3 regions of the Blautia producta genome follow, and region 1 is predicted to be linked to each of the others. Evidence: a T-box and tRNA genes for the amino acid it is inferred to sense, from the RefSeq annotation. Region 1 holds a T-box; the other regions hold tRNA genes.
What was found. A T-box is a leader RNA that pairs with one kind of tRNA and senses whether it is charged. The one in region 1 lies ahead of leuS (leucine--tRNA ligase), so its partner is inferred to be a tRNA-Leu.
Positions count from the first base shown of each region.

Region 2: it has a tRNA-Leu gene. The T-box ahead of leuS (leucine--tRNA ligase) is inferred to sense a tRNA for this amino acid. The anticodon was not compared.
Region 3: it has a tRNA-Leu gene. The T-box ahead of leuS (leucine--tRNA ligase) is inferred to sense a tRNA for this amino acid. The anticodon was not compared.

Region 1 covers NZ_CP136422.1:3,027,434-3,034,083, forward strand. Annotated here, with positions in the region: gene BLCOC_RS13410 (elongation factor G) at 1-15, shown strand, start outside; gene BLCOC_RS13415 (CvpA family protein) at 142-1,734, shown strand; T-box leader at 1,826-2,055, shown strand; gene leuS (leucine--tRNA ligase) at 2,149-4,563, shown strand; gene BLCOC_RS13425 (GNAT family N-acetyltransferase) at 5,375-5,854, opposite strand; gene BLCOC_RS13430 (helix-turn-helix domain-containing protein) at 5,941-6,650, opposite strand, start outside.
Region 2 covers NZ_CP136422.1:4,483,705-4,490,354, forward strand. Annotated here, with positions in the region: gene carB (carbamoyl-phosphate synthase large subunit) at 1-1,736, opposite strand, end outside; gene BLCOC_RS20180 (carbamoyl phosphate synthase small subunit) at 1,736-2,809, opposite strand; tRNA gene BLCOC_RS20185 (tRNA-Leu) at 3,209-3,292, shown strand; tRNA gene BLCOC_RS20190 (tRNA-Leu) at 3,506-3,589, shown strand; gene BLCOC_RS20195 (DUF6077 domain-containing protein) at 3,762-4,817, shown strand; gene BLCOC_RS20200 (hypothetical protein) at 4,814-5,590, shown strand; gene BLCOC_RS20205 (GBS Bsp-like repeat-containing protein) at 5,686-6,650, opposite strand, start outside.
Region 3 covers NZ_CP136422.1:3,826,969-3,833,618, reverse strand. Annotated here, with positions in the region: gene BLCOC_RS17250 (aldose 1-epimerase family protein) at 1-762, shown strand, start outside; gene BLCOC_RS17245 (amidohydrolase family protein) at 870-1,739, shown strand; tRNA gene BLCOC_RS17240 (tRNA-Leu) at 1,822-1,905, shown strand; gene BLCOC_RS17235 (AraC family transcriptional regulator) at 1,967-2,839, opposite strand; gene BLCOC_RS17230 (uroporphyrinogen decarboxylase/cobalamine-independent methonine synthase family protein) at 3,059-4,333, shown strand; gene BLCOC_RS17225 (ABC transporter substrate-binding protein) at 4,580-5,914, shown strand; gene BLCOC_RS17220 (carbohydrate ABC transporter permease) at 6,043-6,650, shown strand, end outside.

The DNA.
Region 1 (6,650 bases):
GAAGAGAATGAATAATCAGATATTTTTACCCCGGAGACCGATCAATTCGGTTTTCCGGGGCTTTTTTATGAAAAAACTTGTAACCCGTCTTTTCTCATGGTAAACTGTACCCTAAACAGACAGAAAGGATTTGGTAAAAGTATGAAGAAAAAAATTGCAGCAGGTTTTGCTGTGGTGATCCTGGCATTCCTCTATTACTATTTTACGCTGCCGGCCATTAATATCCACGAGAGTGGTTTCTGGTTCTTCCTGGCAGCTATTGTAGTGGTGATCTTGGCAGTGTACGGAATCAGAAAACGCTTCCACAGTTTGGGGGATGTGAAAGAGAATAAAGTCATGAAAGGCGGAATTCTGGTGATCGCAGCCATCGTTGTTGTGTATGCCATCGGAAGCCTTCTTTCTTCCCCTATCATTAACGCCAACAAGTATCAGCAGCTTGCAACACCTGAAGAAAGGGATTTTACAGAAGATATTGAGGAGATCAGCTACAATCAGATTCCTCTTCTTGATAAAGATTCCGCGGAGCTTCTGGGAAACAGAAAGATGGGAAGCATGGTGGATATGGTTTCCCAGTTTGAGGTCAGCAACATCTATTCACAGATCAACTATCAGGGACAGCCTTACAGAGTGACGCCTCTTGTCTATGCCAGTCCCATTAAGTGGCTGACAAACCAGAAGGAAGGAATTCCGGCCTATATCCGGATTGACATGGCAACACAGAATACAGAGCTTGTGAAGCTGGAAAAAGGGATTAGATATTCCGAATCCGAATATTTCAACAGAAATATCTACAGGCATCTGCGGTTCAATTATCCAACCTACATGTTTGACCAGTTGAGCTTTGAGATCAACGACGAGGGAGTTCCCTATTGGATCTGTCCTGTTAAGAAGTTTAACATCGGTCTTTTTGGCGGCCAGACCATCGGAAAGGTGGTTCTCTGCAACGCTGTCACAGGCGAAACAGAAGAATACAAGATAGAGGACTGTCCCCAGTGGGTAGACCGTGCCTATCCGGCAGATCTTCTGATCCAGCTCTACAATTATCACGGAATGCTGAAAAACGGATTCTTCAACAGTATTCTGGGACAGAAGGGCTGTCTTAAGACAACAGACGGCTATAATTATCTGGCACTGGAGGATGACGTATGGGTATACACAGGCATCACCTCTGTCAGCGGCGACCGTTCCAACGTGGGATTTGTCCTGATGAACCAGCGTACCATGGAGACAAGATATTATTCCTGTGCCGGTGCTGAGGAGTATTCCGCTATGGAATCGGCAGAAGGGCAGGTACAGAACTTAAAATACACGGCAGCCTTCCCTCTGCTTTTGAACATTTCCGGAGAGCCAACATATTTTATGGCGCTGAAGGACGGCGCGGGCCTGGTGAAAAAATACGCCATGGTCAATATACAAAAGTATCAGAATGTGGCCATCGGAGATACTGTGGCAGAATGTGAGAAGGCCTATGTGAAGCTGCTGTCAGCAAATGGCATTTCCTCCGAAGGCGGAGAGCTTACGATGGAGACCGTATCCGGTAAGATCAAGCGTGTGGCACAGGCAGTCATTGACGGGAATTCCCACTTCTATGTGGTGCTGGAGAACAAGGATCTGGTATTTGACATACCGGTCACAGAGTATCCGGAGATCGTAAAATATGACGTGGGAGATACCCTTACCATTGAATATACCGAGGGTGAGCCGGTCTGCACGGTGATTTCCCTGCAGGAATAGGATTTTTTTGGGAAGAAACAACTTAGAGTCTTGACAAAATCTGGCGATATCGGTAGAATAACAGGTAGTCTATGAACAAATAGCCAATATTGAAGAGACTGTGAAGAGGAGTAGTAAAGAGCATCCTCTATTCCAGAGAGCTGCCGGCTGGTGTGAGGCAGTATAGAGAAGCTTTTGAACTGGCCTCGGAGTCCCCGTACTGATAGCCGTATGCAGGTAGGTGCGGGCGGGAGTTCCCGTTACAGAACCTGAATGAGTGCATCCGGCATTGCGGATGAATTAGAGTGGTACCACGGAAAAATAAGCCCTTTCGTCTCTAAATATAGTGACTAAAGGGCTTTTTCTATGCTTATGCATATATTCAGAAGGTGCCCGGCGGGGTATTGAGAAATGAAAACCAGGAGGAATGAAATTATGGCAGTACCTTATAATCATAAGGCGATCGAACAGAAATGGAGAAAAAACTGGGAAGAAAAACCGGTGAACACAGATGACGGCCAAAAGCCAAAATACTACTGTCTGGATATGTTTCCGTATCCGTCAGGAAACGGTCTTCACGTAGGCCATTGGAGAGGTTATGTGATCTCTGATGTGTGGAGCCGCTATAAGATGATGCAGGGTTATTATCTGATCCACCCTATGGGATGGGATGCCTTCGGCCTTCCGGCTGAGAACTACGCTATCAAGATGGGGGTTCATCCCGCAAAATCCACAGCACAGAATGTGGCAAATATCAAAAAACAGATCAATGATATTGCAGCCATTTATGACTGGGACAGAGAAGTCAACACTACAGACCCGGGCTTCTACAAATGGACACAGTGGATTTTCGTAAAAATGTTCAAAGAGGGTCTTGCGTATGAGAAGGAGTTCCCCATCAACTGGTGTCCTTCCTGTAAGACTGGTCTTGCCAACGAGGAAGTAGTAAACGGATGCTGTGAGCGCTGCGGTTCCACTGTGACCAAGAAGAACCTGCGCCAGTGGATGCTCCGCATCACAAAATACGCAGACCGTCTGTTAAGTGATCTGGACAAGCTGGACTGGCCGGAGAAAGTGAAAAAGATGCAGTCTGACTGGATCGGAAAGTCCTACGGAGCTGAGGTGGATTTCCCAGTTGAGGGAAGAGATGAGAAGATCACGGTCTACACCACTAGACCGGATACCCTTCACGGCGCAACCTTTATGGTACTGGCACCGGAGCATAAGCTGGCCGCTTCTCTGGCAACACCGGAGACAAAGGAGGCTGTGGAGAAGTATATCTATGATGCTTCCATGAAGTCCAATGTAGACCGTCTCCAGGACAAGGAAAAGACAGGCGTGTTCACAGGAACTTACGCTGTCAATCCGTTAAACGGAGCGAAGGTTCCCATCTGGCTGTCCGACTATGTACTGGCTGACTACGGCACAGGTGCCATTATGTGCGTGCCTGCCCATGATGACCGTGACTTTGAGTTCGCTGTAAAATTCAATATTCCGATCATCCAGGTTATCGCCAAAGACGGAAAAGAGATTGAGAATATGACAGAGGCCTACACAGAGGCAAGCGGAACCATGATCAATTCCGGGGAATGGAACGGCATGGAGTCCTCTGTCCTGAAAAAAGAAGCGCCGGTCATGATCGAAAAAATGGGTATCGGCAAGAAAACCGTCAATTATAAACTGCGTGACTGGGTCTTCTCCCGTCAGCGTTACTGGGGAGAGCCGATCCCCATTATCCACTGCCCGCACTGTGGCAATGTTCCGGTTCCGGAAGACCAGCTTCCCCTGACACTGCCGGAGGTGGAATCCTATGAGCCTACAGGTACCGGTGAATCACCCCTTGCGGCCATTGACGAGTGGGTCAATACCACCTGTCCGGTCTGCAAAGCAGCGGCAAAGCGTGAGACGAATACCATGCCTCAGTGGGCAGGCTCCTCCTGGTATTTCCTCCGTTACGTGGATAATAAAAATGACGAAGCCCTTGTTTCAAAAGAAAAAGCAGATAAATATCTGCCGGTGGATATGTATATCGGCGGAGTAGAGCATGCGGTTCTCCATCTTCTGTACTCCCGTTTCTATACCAAGTTTTTATATGATATCGGGGCCATTGACTTTGATGAGCCGTTTCAGAAGCTGTTCAACCAGGGTATGATCACCGGAAAGAACGGTATTAAGATGAGCAAATCAAAAGGAAATGTGGTTTCTCCGGATGATCTGGTAAGAGATTACGGCTGTGACTCCCTGCGACTCTACGAACTGTTCGTAGGCCCGCCGGAACTGGATGCAGAGTGGGATGACAGAGGTATTGACGGTGTGTACCGTTTCCTGAACCGTTTCTGGAAGCTGGCTATGGACAGTCTGGAGGCAGGGGTATCTGAGACAAAAGAGATGGTGAAGCTTCGCCATAAGCTTGTCTTCGACATTACCCAGCGTCTGGAGAGCTTCAGCCTGAATACGGTTATCTCCGGATTCATGGAATACAACAATAAACTCATCGAGCTTGCCAAGAAGACAGGCGGCATTGACAAAGAGACCATAGAAACCTTCGTTAAGCTGCTGGCGCCTTTTGCGCCCCATCTGACAGAGGAGATATGGGAGGCATACGGACATGGAGATTCCGTATTCCATACCGAATGGCCAAAAGCAGATGAGGAGGCCATGAAGGATGATGAGATCGAAGTGCCGGTTCAGATCAACGGCAAGACGAGAGCTGTCATCAGCATCAGCGCGGAGGCATCCAAGGAGGAGGCTATCGTCGCAGGAAAAGAGGCAATTGCAGATAAACTGACTGGAACCATTGTAAAAGAGATCTATGTTCCTCGAAAGATAATCAATATAGTGCAAAAATAAAGCGTTTCATGATTTGGGACGGCCGGAAGTGATTCCGGGCCGTCCCGTTTTTTATATCATAAAAAGCCTATTTGGCAGGATTCTTTTGGTATTTATATTGTGTTTTAGGTCAGTTTACAAGAGACTACACGCAGACCGTGAAACGGGCTGCTGACAACAAACGGCGGTATGCTCCCGGAGAGGGCAGCATACCGCCTGTTTTGTTGTCTGGGGAATCCAAAGGGGCTTGCCCCTTGGCACACGACTTTGCGAAGCAAAGTGTAGTGTGTTATACGCTCTGTCGGCGTTGCCGTGAAAATGCCGTTGCCGCCGTGGAGGGCAACGGCATTTGAAGCGGCAGGAAAACAGGCTGTGCTTGCGGGGCGGGATGCCACAAGCGCAGGACTGTTTTCGCCAGCAAACAGGGCGTATATGAAGCCCCCGGCCCTCGCCCCCGCTTGGACATCGGGTCAAGTTAGCCCGATGTTGTGTATAGACACTCGGCAAAAATAGCAGAACGGACGGCAACCGTCAAGGCTGAAATGAACGGGCTTACGCCCGACCTTGACCGCCGCCGCCCGTCCCGCTGAATGGGTAGACAAGACGGACAATCCCATACTGTGCTTGTCCGCCGTCAAAGTTATTTTGAGGCTGTCCGTTCTCTCAAAATTAGAGTGGGGGGGAAAGCCATTTTAGGGCTTTCCCGCCTTGATTACTCATAAGCAAAGACGTGCGAGGCTGTCAACGGCGGCGCTGTAAGCGCCGTTCATCTTGACCGTTGACTGGCTCGGCTGGCTTTGCTATCTCCCAGACGAGGAATTGTTGAAAGATGTTATAATGAAATCCAATATCTTTGTATTATTCCACTTTTACTTAAACCTACTGTATCAGAAATTTCGTTCTCCAACATCCCACCATTTTTAATAATCGTTCTTTGTGAAGCTACATTTCCTTTATCGCAGGTTAATAAAACCTTACTTTCTCCGAAGTCGCGACAAATGGGCAAAACCAGTTTTAGCATTTCAGACGCGTACCCTTTTTGCCTTTCTGATGGACGAATACTATATCCAATATTGCCCCCATAATTTTTAAGAAAATCCGATAATGGGTGACGAAAATCAATCATTCCGACAAGAAATTTGTCACTTTGTCTTACCGCTAAAAACACTTCTGATGGAACATATCCAGTTTTATACTTTTTTCTTAATCTTCCTTCAAAATCAATCCATTCATCAAATGAATAGACATCTTCAAGTCCTGCACAACCGTCAAAGCTATCCCCATTTTGTGACATTTCTTCTTTGTATGACATTACTTGTTCTGCATAAAGTTTACATGGCCTAACTAACATCAATCCACACATTACTTTTTACCTCGCAATTTCTCGATTGTCGCTCGCTATTTCCGTTTTCCCCGTTGCGGCACATAGCTTTTCGTCAACTCGGATTTTTGTACAATCCGGGTCAGCCATTGTTTTTCTTCCTCCGTCAGCTTGGTGTAGCGCAGTTTTGTCTGCTTACACAACACCATCAACAGGTGTTCCGCCCGACTGCCTTTGAAGTTCGCCACTTCCTCCAAATCCCGCTTGAGTTCGTCCACAATGGTATTCTCCGGGGCGCTGTCGCTCCTGCCCCTGTGTGCTTCCCGTATGTCCTCCATAATAGCGTCTATGTCGTGATGTACCCGGCTGCTGAAATAGTCGCCCTCCCGCACATGGGCGGCTTGCAGGACACCAGCGGTCTTGTCATGCTCCCCCGGCTGGTACTTCTCCATAATTTCGGCCCTCGCCACATCTACCCATGCGTTCAAGTTCTGTATCTGTGTTGCGGCGATACCCTCAACATAAATCTGTATATCGGCCAGCAGCTTGACAAAATCCGGGTGCGCCGCCAGTTCACAAAGCAAGGCGGTATCAATTCGCCCACTTTTCAGCAGGTCAATCATTTCATCACTCAAACGCAGGTCTGCAAGATCGGCGTTTGGGTGACTTTTTGTTTCGGTCAGCCCTAACAGATAATCAGCGGTCACGCCGTAAAACTTCGCCAGCTTGATAAGGGCATAGTGGCTGATGTCCTTGAAGTCGTCCGCTTCATAGCTGCCCAGCGCAG
Region 2 (6,650 bases), 1.5 Mb from region 1:
GTACAGTGCACAGAACAGAAGTCAAACTCAATTCCCTGGCCGATACGGATAGGACCGGAACCGAGAACCAGAACTTTTTTCTTCTCCGACTTCCCTTCCGCCTCATTTTCTCCGCCGTAGACAGAGTAATAATACGGTGTGGCAGCCGCAAATTCAGCCGCGCAGGTATCTACCATCTTATACGCTGCCGTGATTCCCCACTCATGGCGCAGTTCCTTGATCTCTTCCTCTTTTTTGCCGGTGAGACGCGCAATGACATTATCCGGAAATTCAATTCTCTTTGCCTCACGGAGCAGGTCCTCTGTAAGCTCCTGTGAGATAAGCGCCTGCTCCATCTCCACAAGGACAGCGATCTTATCAATAAACCACAGATCGATCTTGGTGACAGCATGGATCTCTTCATAGGAAATGCCCCTGCGCACAGCTTCGGCAATCCTCCAGATCCTCATATCGTCCACGATCTTCAGTTCCTCTGTCAGTTCCTCCTCTGACAGTTTTTTGAAGTCATAGGACATAAGGCTGTCCACATGCTGCTCCAGTGAACGGATGGCTTTCATAAGGGCACCCTCGAAGTTATTGCAGATACTCATAACCTCTCCGGTAGCCTTCATCTGTGTGGTAAGTGTCCTCTTTGCGCTGATAAATTTATCAAAAGGCAGACGAGGGATCTTCACAACGCAGTAATCCAGCATAGGCTCGAAACTGGCATAAGTTTTGCCCGTAATGGCATTGGGGATCTCATCCAGGGTATAGCCCAGAGCAATCTTGGCTGCCACCTTGGCGATTGGATATCCGGTTGCCTTGGAGGCCAGCGCAGAGGAACGTGACACACGGGGATTTACCTCAATGACACAGTATTCAAAGCTGTCGGGATTCAGAGCATACTGTACATTACAGCCGCCGGTGATCCCCAGCTCTGTAATAATATTTAAGGCCGAGGTACGCAGCATCTGATATTCCTTGTCACCCAGTGTCTGGGACGGCGCCACAACGATACTGTCACCTGTATGCACGCCCACAGGGTCTATATTTTCCATATTACATACGGTGATGCAGTTGCCCGCACCGTCGCGCATAACCTCATACTCAATCTCTTTCCATCCGGCAATACAGCGCTCAACCAGTACCTCACCCACACGTGAGAGGCGAAGGCCGTTTTCCAGGATTTCCACAAGCTGCGCCTCATCATAGGCAATGCCGCCGCCGCTTCCGCCCAAGGTATAGGCAGGACGGAGAACCACAGGATATCCGATCGTCTTTGTAAACGCAATACCATCTTCCACGGTCTTCACCACCAAAGACGCAGCGACCGGCTCACCGATCTTTTCCATGGTATCTTTAAATTCCTGACGGTCCTCAGCCTTCTTGATGGTCTCAGAAGTGGTGCCGATCAAGCGCACATTCTGCTCCTTTAAAAAGCCTCTCTCCTCCAGCTCCATAGCCAGATTCAGTCCGGCCTGACCACCCAAAGTGGGCAGTACGCTGTCGGGCTTTTCTTTTATGATAAGCTGCTCCACCACTTCCACAGTCAGAGGTTCAATATAAACCTTATCCGCAATATCCTTATCTGTCATAATGGTGGCTGGATTGGAGTTCAGAAGTACAACCTCGATTCCTTCTTCCTTTAAAGAGCGGCACGCCTGTGTTCCCGCATAGTCAAACTCTGCTGCCTGTCCGATGATGATCGGACCGGAGCCGATCACAAGCACTTTTTTAATATCCTGAATCTTCGGCATTATTCGCTCACCTCCATCATTTTCATAAACCTGTCAAACAGATATCCGGAATCCTGGGGTCCAGGACATGCCTCCGGATGGAACTGTACGGTAAATATATTCTTACCTGTATATTTCAATCCCTCGTTCGTCTTATCATTGACATTCTCAAATGCCGGCACTGCCACCTGAGGGTTCAAGGTGTCCGTATCTACCATATATCCATGGTTCTGTGATGAAATATATACCCTGCCTGTCTCCAGGTCCTTTACGGGGTGATTTCCGCCTCTGTGGCCGTATTTCATCTTTCTGGTATCCGCGCCTGTTGCCAATGCCATAAGCTGATGACCAAGACAGATGGCAAATATGGGAACCTGTGAATCATAAAGCTTTTTGATTTCTTCTATAATAGAAGTACACTCTTTCGGATCCCCGGGTCCGTTGGACAGCATAATGCCGTCAGGATCATCTCTGAGGATCTCCTCCGCTTTGGTAAATGCCGGATATACGGTAACCTGACATCCGCGCTCATTCAGAGAACGGGCAATATTGTCTTTTGCGCCGAAGTCCATAAGCGCCACTTTAGGACCGCTGCCTTTCAGCACCTTTTTCTCCTCACATGTCACGCGCTCCACTACTCTGCCGGTGGTATATGCCTTTAATTTCGGAAGAACCTCTTCCAGTTTATAATCCGCATTGGTGGTGATCATGCCGTTCATGGTACCTTTTTCCCTCAAAATCTTAGTAAGGGCTCTGGTATCAATCCCTGCGATCCCAGGAATGTCATATCTCTTCAAAAAATTCTGTATGGTATCTTCACATCGGAAGTTGCTTGGGATACGGGATAATTCCCTGACAATGTAGCCATCCGGCCACGGTCTTAAGGATTCCTGGTCTTCATGGCAAATGCCATAATTACCAATCAAAGGATATGTCATGCAGACTGCCTGTCCGGCGTAAGAAGGATCTGTAAGAACTTCAAGATAACCTGTCATCGAGGTATTAAAGACGATTTCGCTGATAATTTCTTTCTTCGACCCTATGCTGGTCCCGGTAAAGACGGTGCCGTCTTCCAGTATTAAAAATGCTTTCATGCTTTCACCTGTCTTCCTTTCTATAGCGTACTGTTAATGGTTCCCCAAATTTTCCCCAAATTGTAAAAAGTGTATCACAACATTTATTGTTTTTCAACCTTTTTTTCTTGTTTTTTCGCGGTTTTTTCACAGTGCTGGTGATCCCCGATCTGAAATGCTGTTTATGTATTAGTCATTTCCTTATTGTGATAGGAATATTTACTGTTTTTATTCCGGAGGAGATTTTGTCCTTTTCCGGACACACAGAAAAGCCGTAAGGAATGGATCAATAGTAATAATATGTCGAAAAAATAAATTGCGTTAATTTTTTTAAAAACTTTGAAAATTACTGTTGACATTTCCTGTAAAATCATGTAATATATGTCTTGTGCTTGAGAGAGCACAAACTTAATAGAAGATGCAGGAGTGGCGGAATTGGCAGACGCGCAGGCTTCAGGTGCCTGTGGTAGCAATATCGTGTGGGTTCAAGTCCCATCTCCTGCATCCTTTTTTTGTCTTTTTACAGTGTTTTCTGCCGGGTAAATCCGGTAACCGTTGAATTGCGTTTTATACGGATGGTCAGAAATTACCGGAAATTTAGACAGATTCTATATGGATGATAAATTTCTTGGTTTTTCTAAAAAAAGTATTGACTTTCTTCTCTAAATCGTGTAATATATCACTTGTGTTCGAGAGAACATCAACTTAATAGTAGATGCAGGAGTGGCGGAATTGGCAGACGCGCAGGCTTCAGGTGCCTGTGGTAGCAATATCGTGTGGGTTCAAGTCCCATCTCCTGCATCCTTTTTTTGTAATTTAATCTCTTTATCGGAACGAATCTCCGTTAAAGAGATTTTTTTATATGCATGAAATTTCCAGTCAAATCAGAGGAATACCTTGACTTAAACTTTAAAATTATATACTATTAAAGAACTAGATAAGCTGTCCCCAAATAAATTTTCAGGAGGCATTTATGAACTACATTAAGACCTTATTTCTAATTCTTTTTTTTACTCTGGCTATATATTTTTTAGGGATTTTGGGAAGAAAAAAAAGTGAAGTTTTTTCTTTAGCAGAGATTCTTTTAAACGGGCTGCTAAGATTATTTGCAAGTTTTGAAGTAATTGTCCTTCCGTTTATTTTTTTACGAATCAAATTTTCATACTTCTTTTATTTTTATTGTGCCTTACTGACTGTTGTTATTATTTTTTCCATAATAAGATATGCCAGATACAGTTATAAATTTATTGGAAAGGAAGTACGCAAATTTATTTCCATATTGGACCTTCCATTAATTGCTGCAATAATTATGATTATATTTCAGATGTCTATGCTCGCATTTTATATGCATCTTGATGCAGATGATGCCATGTACGTTGCAACCGCTGCTACAACTTTAAAAACCGATACCATGTATCAATATGCTGCAGATACCGGTATCCCGTTAACCACCATGCCATCACGATATATATTATCCCCCTTTCCTATTTTTACAGCCTTTTTGGGTAAACTGTTTTTTATCCATCCCACAATAATAGCACATACCATTCTAGCGCCGCTTATGACGGGTTTTGCATATTTAGTCTATTATTTAATGGGATCTCTTATTTTCAAGAAAAAAAAGGGCACGATCGGCATCTTTTTATTAATATTGAGTGTATTTCAAATATTTGGATATTTTACAGTTTACTCTTCTTCCACTTTTATTTTGATCCGCTCATGGCAGGGAAAAGCCGTACTTGCAGGCGTTCTCATACCTGCAGCATTATATTTTTTAATGAAAGAATGTCAAACAAAAGCACCCTATAAATGGCCGTTAAGCCCTTCATTATTTTTAGTATTAGCAGCAAGCCTTGTCTCCTCAATGGGTATAATGCTGATTCCTACCCTTCTGGGTTTATCTGCTATTTTATATTGTATCTATAATAAATCTTTAGAACCATTGATCAAATGTATTATCAGCTGTTTACCAGGGATTTGCTTAATGATAATATATTTGTTAATGAAATACGGGAGATTTTGTCCATGAATGAGATTATGGAAATAACACAAAAAATGCTCTGGCTCTATACCGGTGATTGTTGGTATTTTCTTATTTTTTTAGTATGCGCAGGCTATTTATTTTCCAAAAATAAAGCCCACTCTGAGATAATGTTTGTAAACCATTATATGATCGGATTCAGTATTATTTATATATGCCCTGTTACAGCTAAAATCATTATGGATTATTGTATAGGAAAATCCGTATACTGGAGAATGTTCTGGCTTTTACCTATGGCAATGATCGTGGCTCTTGCAGTTACATTTATTGCTACTGAAATAAACAGCAGAGTGTATAAAAGTTTATTTATTTTTGCAATCCTTCTGTTGCTGATTTTCAGCGGTAATTTTATGTACCGCAAGGATGTATTTACCAAAAGTGTAAACTCCTATAAACTGCCTGAAGATATTTTCACAATATGTGATATGTTAGAAGAGCATGCGGAAAATGATAAGGTAACGGCTGTTTTTCCCACCGAATTTTTGCCATATGTCAGGCAATATGATGCTAATATTTATCTTCCCTATGGCAGAAGAGTCGAAACAGAAACCAAGCCGTCTAGTGATGCCAGAAAATTATTTGATGTAATGAATCAGCCAGATAAATCAGCGGAAGAATTGACACAGCTATCAAAGAAAAACGGATGCCAATATATTGTGGTCAGCAAAGATGACGCAGTCAATAATACTCTCTCTGATGGTGACTTTAAAGCAATCGCTGATTCCGGCAACTATATTATCTACTTCGATACCGCCGATTAATATGTACAGCCACAGGGCTTTTCCTATCATAATGTATAACACTAAAGGGGCTGCCGGTCAAAACCGGATTTCAGCCCCTTTAATATCTCAAATTACTATCTTGTTATTTCACCTGTTGATTCTGCAAATAAATGTGGCTCCCCTTCCATATCTAACGTATAGATATGGATATTATATTCTGATACTTTGTAACCGAAATCTGCTGCCCAGACCTTAGTAACATAAGAGCCGTCTGTCTGTAATTCTGCTTCATACCACTTCAGATCACTCTGATCTTCCTCCGCCCATACGGCACAGCGCAGAGCCTGAACATTTGTATCTGTTGGCAGATTTCTTACGATAACCTCATATTTTCCGGTCCTGAAATCGTATGGGGTCACTTCAATTTCCGTCGGTATCACTTCCGGAACTTCAGCTATTTCTTCTTCTGCATCAGCTTCAGCTATTATCTTCTCTTCCGGTACTATGATATCTTCCGTAAGCTTTTCCATTAATTTTGACTTTTTATCCAGTTCAATATCTATGGTGTCTTTATCATATTTTTCTAGTAAGGTCGCTTCTGAAGAGAATAAATTTGTTCCAAGACCCAGCCGGTTACCTTCAATGACTGCGCCCAGACTTGCCAGTGTGGTTGGAAAATTATCAAAGGTAGAGTATTGCCTATAAGTATCTCCCTTGGCCTCAACCGCTGAGTTTATGTATGTGGTGAATACTTTTCTAATGTAGTTCTCATCCACATCCTCACAAAAATCACTATCCATAGTAGGATGATCTCCGGATATCACAATAGTTGTATTTTCGTAAAAATCCTGTTCTTGTACCCACTTCACAAATTCGCTTACCTGTTTACTTGAGCAAGCCATAACATTAGCATATTGGTCGCTCCCATAGGTATCCTGACAATCCTCGCATAGATACCCATCTTCAAAATGAGTATCAACTGTTAAAATTGTCATATTAAAGGGCTCTTCTAAAGAACTGATTTCCAGCAAGTGCTCTTTCGCAAATTCAAAAAGTTTCTTATCCTCATACCCCCAAAATACATGGTAATCCTCAGGTA
Region 3 (6,650 bases), 800 kb from region 1:
TTTGACAGCAGCGGGTTTGAGGCTCAGAAGAGTATTATGGGAGGTATGTTTTTTACCTGCGGTACCAGCAATGTAGGCAGGCCGGATCTGACACCGGACGCACCTCTTCCCATGCATGGATATCTGCGGTCAACGCCGGCGCAGCATGTGTGTGCGGATGCTTTTTGGGATGGGGATGTGTACCACATAGTGATCTCCGGGGAAATGCGTCAGGCGGCCTTGTTTGGAGAGAATATTGTGCTGAGAAGGACTATTTCGGCAGAGCTTGGAAGCAGTGAGGTTAAAATACATGATGAGTTTGTAAATGAGGGATTCGGGGAGGAACCCTTTATGCTGCTCTACCACTGCAATGTGGGATATCCTCTGCTGGATGAGGGAAGTGTGATCGAAGTACCGGCACTGGAAACTGTGCTGAAAGGGGAGAGAGAAAAGACAAGGCTTCCCTGGAACTGTGTGGAAGCGCCGGAGGATCTGGTCCCGGAACAGGTGTTTTACCACAAAATACGGTTTGACGAGAACGGCAGGGCATGTGTTAAAGTGAAAAATCCAAAACTGGGAATGGGAATCTGTGTGGAATTTCCAGAGGAAGAGCTGCCGAATTTTACACAGTGGAAGTCCATGGCTTCAGGGGATTATGTTATAGGGCTTGAACCCTGCAACTGCCATGTGGACGGACAGAAATGGGAAGAGGAGAACGGGACCCTTCGCAGAATCAGAGCGGGGGAGAAAAAGACCGTGGAGCTGGTGATCCGGGTGGAGTGAATCAGGTGAAAAAGGAGGATATTTGTGTCATGATAAATGGGGATGAGAAGGAAGCCGGGGAGCGTCAAGTATTAAAGGAGAAGGGGAGTATAGCTGAAAGGGACAGGATGTTTGGAGAATGCCATGCACATATTTTTATGGATGGAGTGAATTACAGACATGCTGTAGAGCGGCATTTGAACGGCGTGGATGATCGCGTGATCCGGTGTCACTTTAAGAGGTATCAGGAGAAGGGCATCACCTTTGTAAGAGACGGGGGAGATGCTCTGGGAGTCTCCAAGAGGGCCAAGGAGATTGCCGGGGAGTATGGAATTGATTACAGGACGCCGATTTTCGCAATTCACCGAAAGGGGTGTTATGGGGGGATCGTGGGGATGGCGTATGAAAATTTAAAGGAATACGCAGATCTGGTAAAAGAAGTGAAAGCCCATAAGGGAGACTTTATTAAGATCATGACAACAGGTATCATGGATTTTGATACAGATGGAAGGATCACAGGGGAACCGCTGCCGTATGGGGAAGTAAAAGAGATGGTGCATATTGCACATGAAGAGGGATTTGCTGTCATGTGCCATACCAATGGTGCCGGTCCTGTGGCGGACTTGGTGAGAGCGGGAGCAGACAGTGTGGAGCATGGGAATTATGTGACAGAGGAGACACTTCAGATGATGGCGGAATCTGATATTGTCTGGGTACCCACCATCACTGTGGTGCCGAATATGTTTGGCTGCGGCAGATTTTCAGATGAACTGCTGCATGAGATTTATGAGAAGGGGAAGAGGAACATCAGGAGGGCATTAGAGCTTGGAGTGCACATGGCTTTGGGCAGTGACGCGGGAGCTTATCTGGTTCCCCATGGCCAGGGACTGCTGGATGAATGGAGATGTTTTCAGGAATGTGCGGAGGATGAAACTGTCTTAAAAGCACGTATTTTTGAGGGAGAGGAAAAAATTAGAAAAAAATTCAGATTTTTTTAGGAAAAGGTATTGACGAATACAAAATTTGGTGATATACTTTCACTTGTCGTTCGGAAGTGATAACAAAGAGCGACAGAGAAAAGCGGGAGTGCTGGAACTGGCAGACAGGCTAGACTAAGGATCTAGTGGTCGCAAGATCGTGTGGGTTCAAGTCCCATCTCCCGCATTAGAGACGCCCTGTATCTGAGAAGATACAGGGCTTTTTTCTGCCCTGAAATAAAAGGCTGTTAATGTGGAAGACTGCGGTATTCGGAAGGGGTATACCCTTTATGCTTCTTGAAGGTAATGCAGAAGCTGTTTTCACTTTGAAACCCACAGGCAAAGCCGATGTCTTTTACAGTGCGGTCTGTGGTCTTTAGATAATAGACTGCCTGTTGGAGACGTATGGAGATCAGATAGCTGTGCGGCGTCATACCTGTTTCTTTTTTAAAGCACCGGATGAAGTAAGACAGGTTCAGGGACACATGATCCGCAAGCTCTTCCATGGTCAGGTTGGAGGAGAACCTTTGCTGCATATAGGATATGGCACGTTCACTCACTGTACTGGCATGCTCACTCACCGCATTGTCTGATGAGGTGAAAAGAGTATAGTCCGGCATTTCAAGGAGAAAAGAGAGCAGGTCCGTGATATATTTGGAGAGCCAGATTTCATTATAGGGGACATGCATGGCAAAAATGTCCAGCATGTGCTGCAGAGGTCTCAGAGCCTGCATGGTCTGGCTTTTGGGGAGCTGAAAGACATATCCGTTCTGCTTTATGATCCATTGGTAATAGCTTCCTGCGGAAATGCCGTCAAAATGGATCCACTGGATCTCCCAGGAGGAATCTGTCCCATAGGTATGGGGCTGATAACAGTCGATACAGCAGAACTCATCTTCATTCAGATGAAAATGCTTTCCGGCATAAGTCAGATAACCGGAACCGGACCGGACATAGAGCAGCAGAAAGCTGTCATAGCTGGAACGCTCTACGTGGTAGGTGCGGTCACAAAAAAAATGTCCCAGACAGATAGGATATAAGAATTCCCGGCGGATCAACGCTGTTGGGGTACAGAAATAGATCTGTGATCCTGGTAAAGGGGTTGAAGCAGATGTTTCCATAGGTTTAGCCTCCTGACTCTTTTTACACCTTCTAAGATATAGATTTTTTTTTCAGGAGTCAATGGGAATCGGCAGTATATAGTCAATTTTTTTATATATAATGTCAATTCACTGTAATGAAAAACCTTTTAGTATGGGTTATGATATAGAAAATTGACAAGTGTTCTAAAGTCAATAACAGAGTGTAAAAGAGAGAACAGGGAGTAAAGGAGAATACTTATGGAATACGGTATAAGCAGCGCGGATAAGCAGATATTACGTGAGGTGGCTAAAAAACATAAGGAACTTGCAGCGCAGGAGAGAAATGCAGTCCTGAAAGAAAGGTGGTACAGACACAATGCCCTTCAGGGGGAAATTCCCATGGTGGTGCTGGAGTCATGGGGATTCAACAATGAGGTCATCACCCCCAGACTGAAATGCACCGGGGATTTTGCGAGAAAAGTGGAGTTTGATCTGTATCAGGATTTTGTGGGTCAGGAACTTTTTGATGATGACAGAGTGACGCCGGACTGCTTTGAGATGAATTATGATACTGAGTTCAAGTTGTACGGATTGGACATGAAGAAAGAGTTTGCCACAGGAAAAGAGGAGGAGGATAGTGCAGGCATCAGTGTACGTTTTCTGCCGGTGATCGAGGATCTGGAGGATGATTTTGAGAAAATAGGGGCAAGTGTGTTTTCTGTGGATCTGGACAGCAGCAGGAAGAAGCTGGAGGCTGTGACAGATGCTGTCGGTGATATTCTGCCGGTCAGAAGAAAAATGGACTGTCTCTACAGCGTACCCACCCAGATGCTGATCCACTTGATGGGAATGGAGAATATGATGCTGAACATTGCCCAGTATCCGGAGCTTTTTAAAAGGATTATGGACCAGGCTGCGGATGATACACTGGCCTATTATGATCTGCTGGAGGAAAAGGGCTTGATCCTTCCAACTACGGAATACGAAAGTGTGGGCCAGGGAACTTTTGCTTTTAACACAGAGCTGCCAGGTCAGGAGACCTTAAAGGAGAGAAAGCTGACCCGCAGGGATGTATGGGGATATATGGATTCCCAGGAGACACTGAGTATCTCCCCGACGATGTTTGAAGAGATCATTTTCCCCTGTTATGAGAAGATTGGTTCCCAGTTTGGCCTGCTTTCTTATGGGTGCTGCGAGCCGGTTGACAAGGTGTGGGACCGCTGCATCAGCAAGTTTAAAAATCTGAGGAAGGTCTCCATCTCTCCCTGGTGCGACGAAGAATTTATGGGAGAACGGCTGCGCGGCAGCAAGGTGATCTACCACAGAAAACCGGCAGCCACCTTCCTGGGTATCAGCGGTAAAGAGCTTGATGAGGAGGCATTCCGGTCCTATATAAGAAAAAGCCTGCATGCGGCCAGAGGATGTAAGATGGAGATCACTCAGAGGGATGTCTATACCATTGACAGGAATGTGGAGAAAGCACGGCGCTACATACAGGTCATCAGGGAAGAGATTGAGGACCATTGGAAATAGACCGGGAAATAGAAAATATCATTTGAAATGAAGACAGAGAAGAGCGTCTGCGCAGATACTATGCGCAGGCGCTTCTCTTTTTCCCCAAAAGTGTATCGCTCTCATACAGTGATTTTCAGATATGTTCTGGAGAGTTGTGGAAATGAGCGGATATTATACAAATGAGCCGGATATTGGATAGGATGGAAATGGGTTTTTTGTTATGATAGTTCTATCAAGAGAGAAAGGCAAAGGAGGAACGTGGAGATGAAAAATTTAAAAAAGATTTTAAGCCTGGCGCTGGTGGGAACCATGGCTGTGTCTGTATTGGCCGGATGCGGGGAGGCGCCGGATGACGGCAGCGGCAAAAAGGAAGAACAGGGAACTGTAGAGAACAGCGGGGACGGCGGCAAAGTTGTTTTGTCTTATTGGGGATGGGACTCCAACTTCTATAAGCCTATGATGGAAGCTTTTCAGAAAAAATACCCGGATGTGGAATTTGAGATCACAGAGGTAGCTTCCGCTGATTATGTGACAAAAGTACAGCAGTGTATCGCGTCCGGAATGGAGCTGCCGGATATCTTAGTGTCAGAGGCTAATTACAGAGGACAGATGCTGAGTATTGATATGTGGGAGGATTTGACCAAGGAACCTTATAATCTGAAAGATGATATGTTTTTTGACAGCTACCTGAATCAGATGAAAAATGCGGAAGGAAAGATTTTGTGTGTGGATCAGACGGTGTGTCCGTCAGCATTTGCGTATAAAAGAGATTTGGCTAAAGAGTATCTCGGCACAGATGATCCGGATGAACTGGCTGCCATGCTGCCGGATATACAGGGGTTCTGCGATGCGGCCCAAAAGGTGCAGAAGGAATCAGGAGGCACAGTGAAATTGTTTTCAACGATCGGAGCAGTGGCAGAATGGCTGCGGGGAAAAGAAGCAACATCACTGGTGAATGAAAGTGGTGAAGTAGATTTTACAGGAAAGTATAAACAGACCATTGCGGATGCCTGCCAGCTTCGCGATGCGGGGGCTATTGATGTGATCGAGCAGTGGTCCGCTCAGGACAATGCCGCTTATGCAGAGTCAAACCATATTTTCTTTCCGGCAGCTAACTGGTCCCTGGAGTTTTCCATCAAACCCAATGATCCGGAGGGAAGCGGAAATTGGGGAATGTTCATCCCAGAAGGAAACAGCTTTTCCTGGGGAGGAACTGCAATGGGAATATCCAAAGAGAGTAAGAACAAAGAAATGGCATGGAACTTCATAAAATTCTGTACTATGGAAGACGAAGGGATTCAGGAAATGAAAGAGAAGGTGGATTATTATACACCTTACAAAGCCCCATATGAGAATCCGGAATATACTTCAAAAGTAGATGCGTATTTTGGAGGCCAGGATGTGGGAAAACTGCTCTATCAGGATATTATGCCCAAAATGAAAATTGCTCAGAGAACAGAATACGATGGTGTGGCCAGTGAGGTGATGACCCTTGTATTGAATAATATTATTGCGGATGAAGGCGTGACGGCGGATCAGGCATTGGCACAGGCTTTGGAGGAAATGCAGAATCGTTTGCCGGACGTGGCTGTGAAATAAAAGATGACGGCAGAGGCTGCTGCACAAAAATCAGGATTGATTCTTTGCTGCAGCAGCCTTTTTATGACAACGAAAAAATCTCAGGGCATCTTTTTTGTTGTCTATATGATTGGTAAAGGAGAATGTTTATGAATAAACTGCAGGCAGGTTCAAAAGGGCTGAGAAAGTATACACTTTATTGGCCGCTGTTTTTTCTTGGTCCGTTTATTATCTGTTTTTTGGCATTTAATCTGTTTCCTATTCTGTTTACTCTGCGGACCAGTTTTTTTGAATGGGACGGTATGGCAGATAAGGTATTTGTGGGATTGGCTAATTACAAAAGAGTTCTATTGGAAGACGCTAATTTTAGAAAGTCTATTGTATATACGCTGAGGATCATGCTGCTTTCGTATCCCATATCCATTTTTCTGGGGCTGTTGATGGCGGCGTGTCTGAGTAATCTGAAGAGAGGGAGACATGTGGCTCAGACCGTGAATTTTCTGCCTTATATTACAACCCCGGTAGCCATAGGTCTGATATTTTCCTTTCTGTTTGACTGGTCAACCGGTATTGTGAATAAGATTCTCATGGGGCTGGGGCTGATCGACAAAGGGATGAACTGGCTGGGGGATCCAAAGTTGGCATACTTTGTAGTAGCCTTTATGATCATCTGGAAGAGTACCGGTTATTATATGGCAATATACCTTGCAGGAATCACGTCCATTTCGGAAGATGTGTTTGAGGCAGCCAGAGCGGA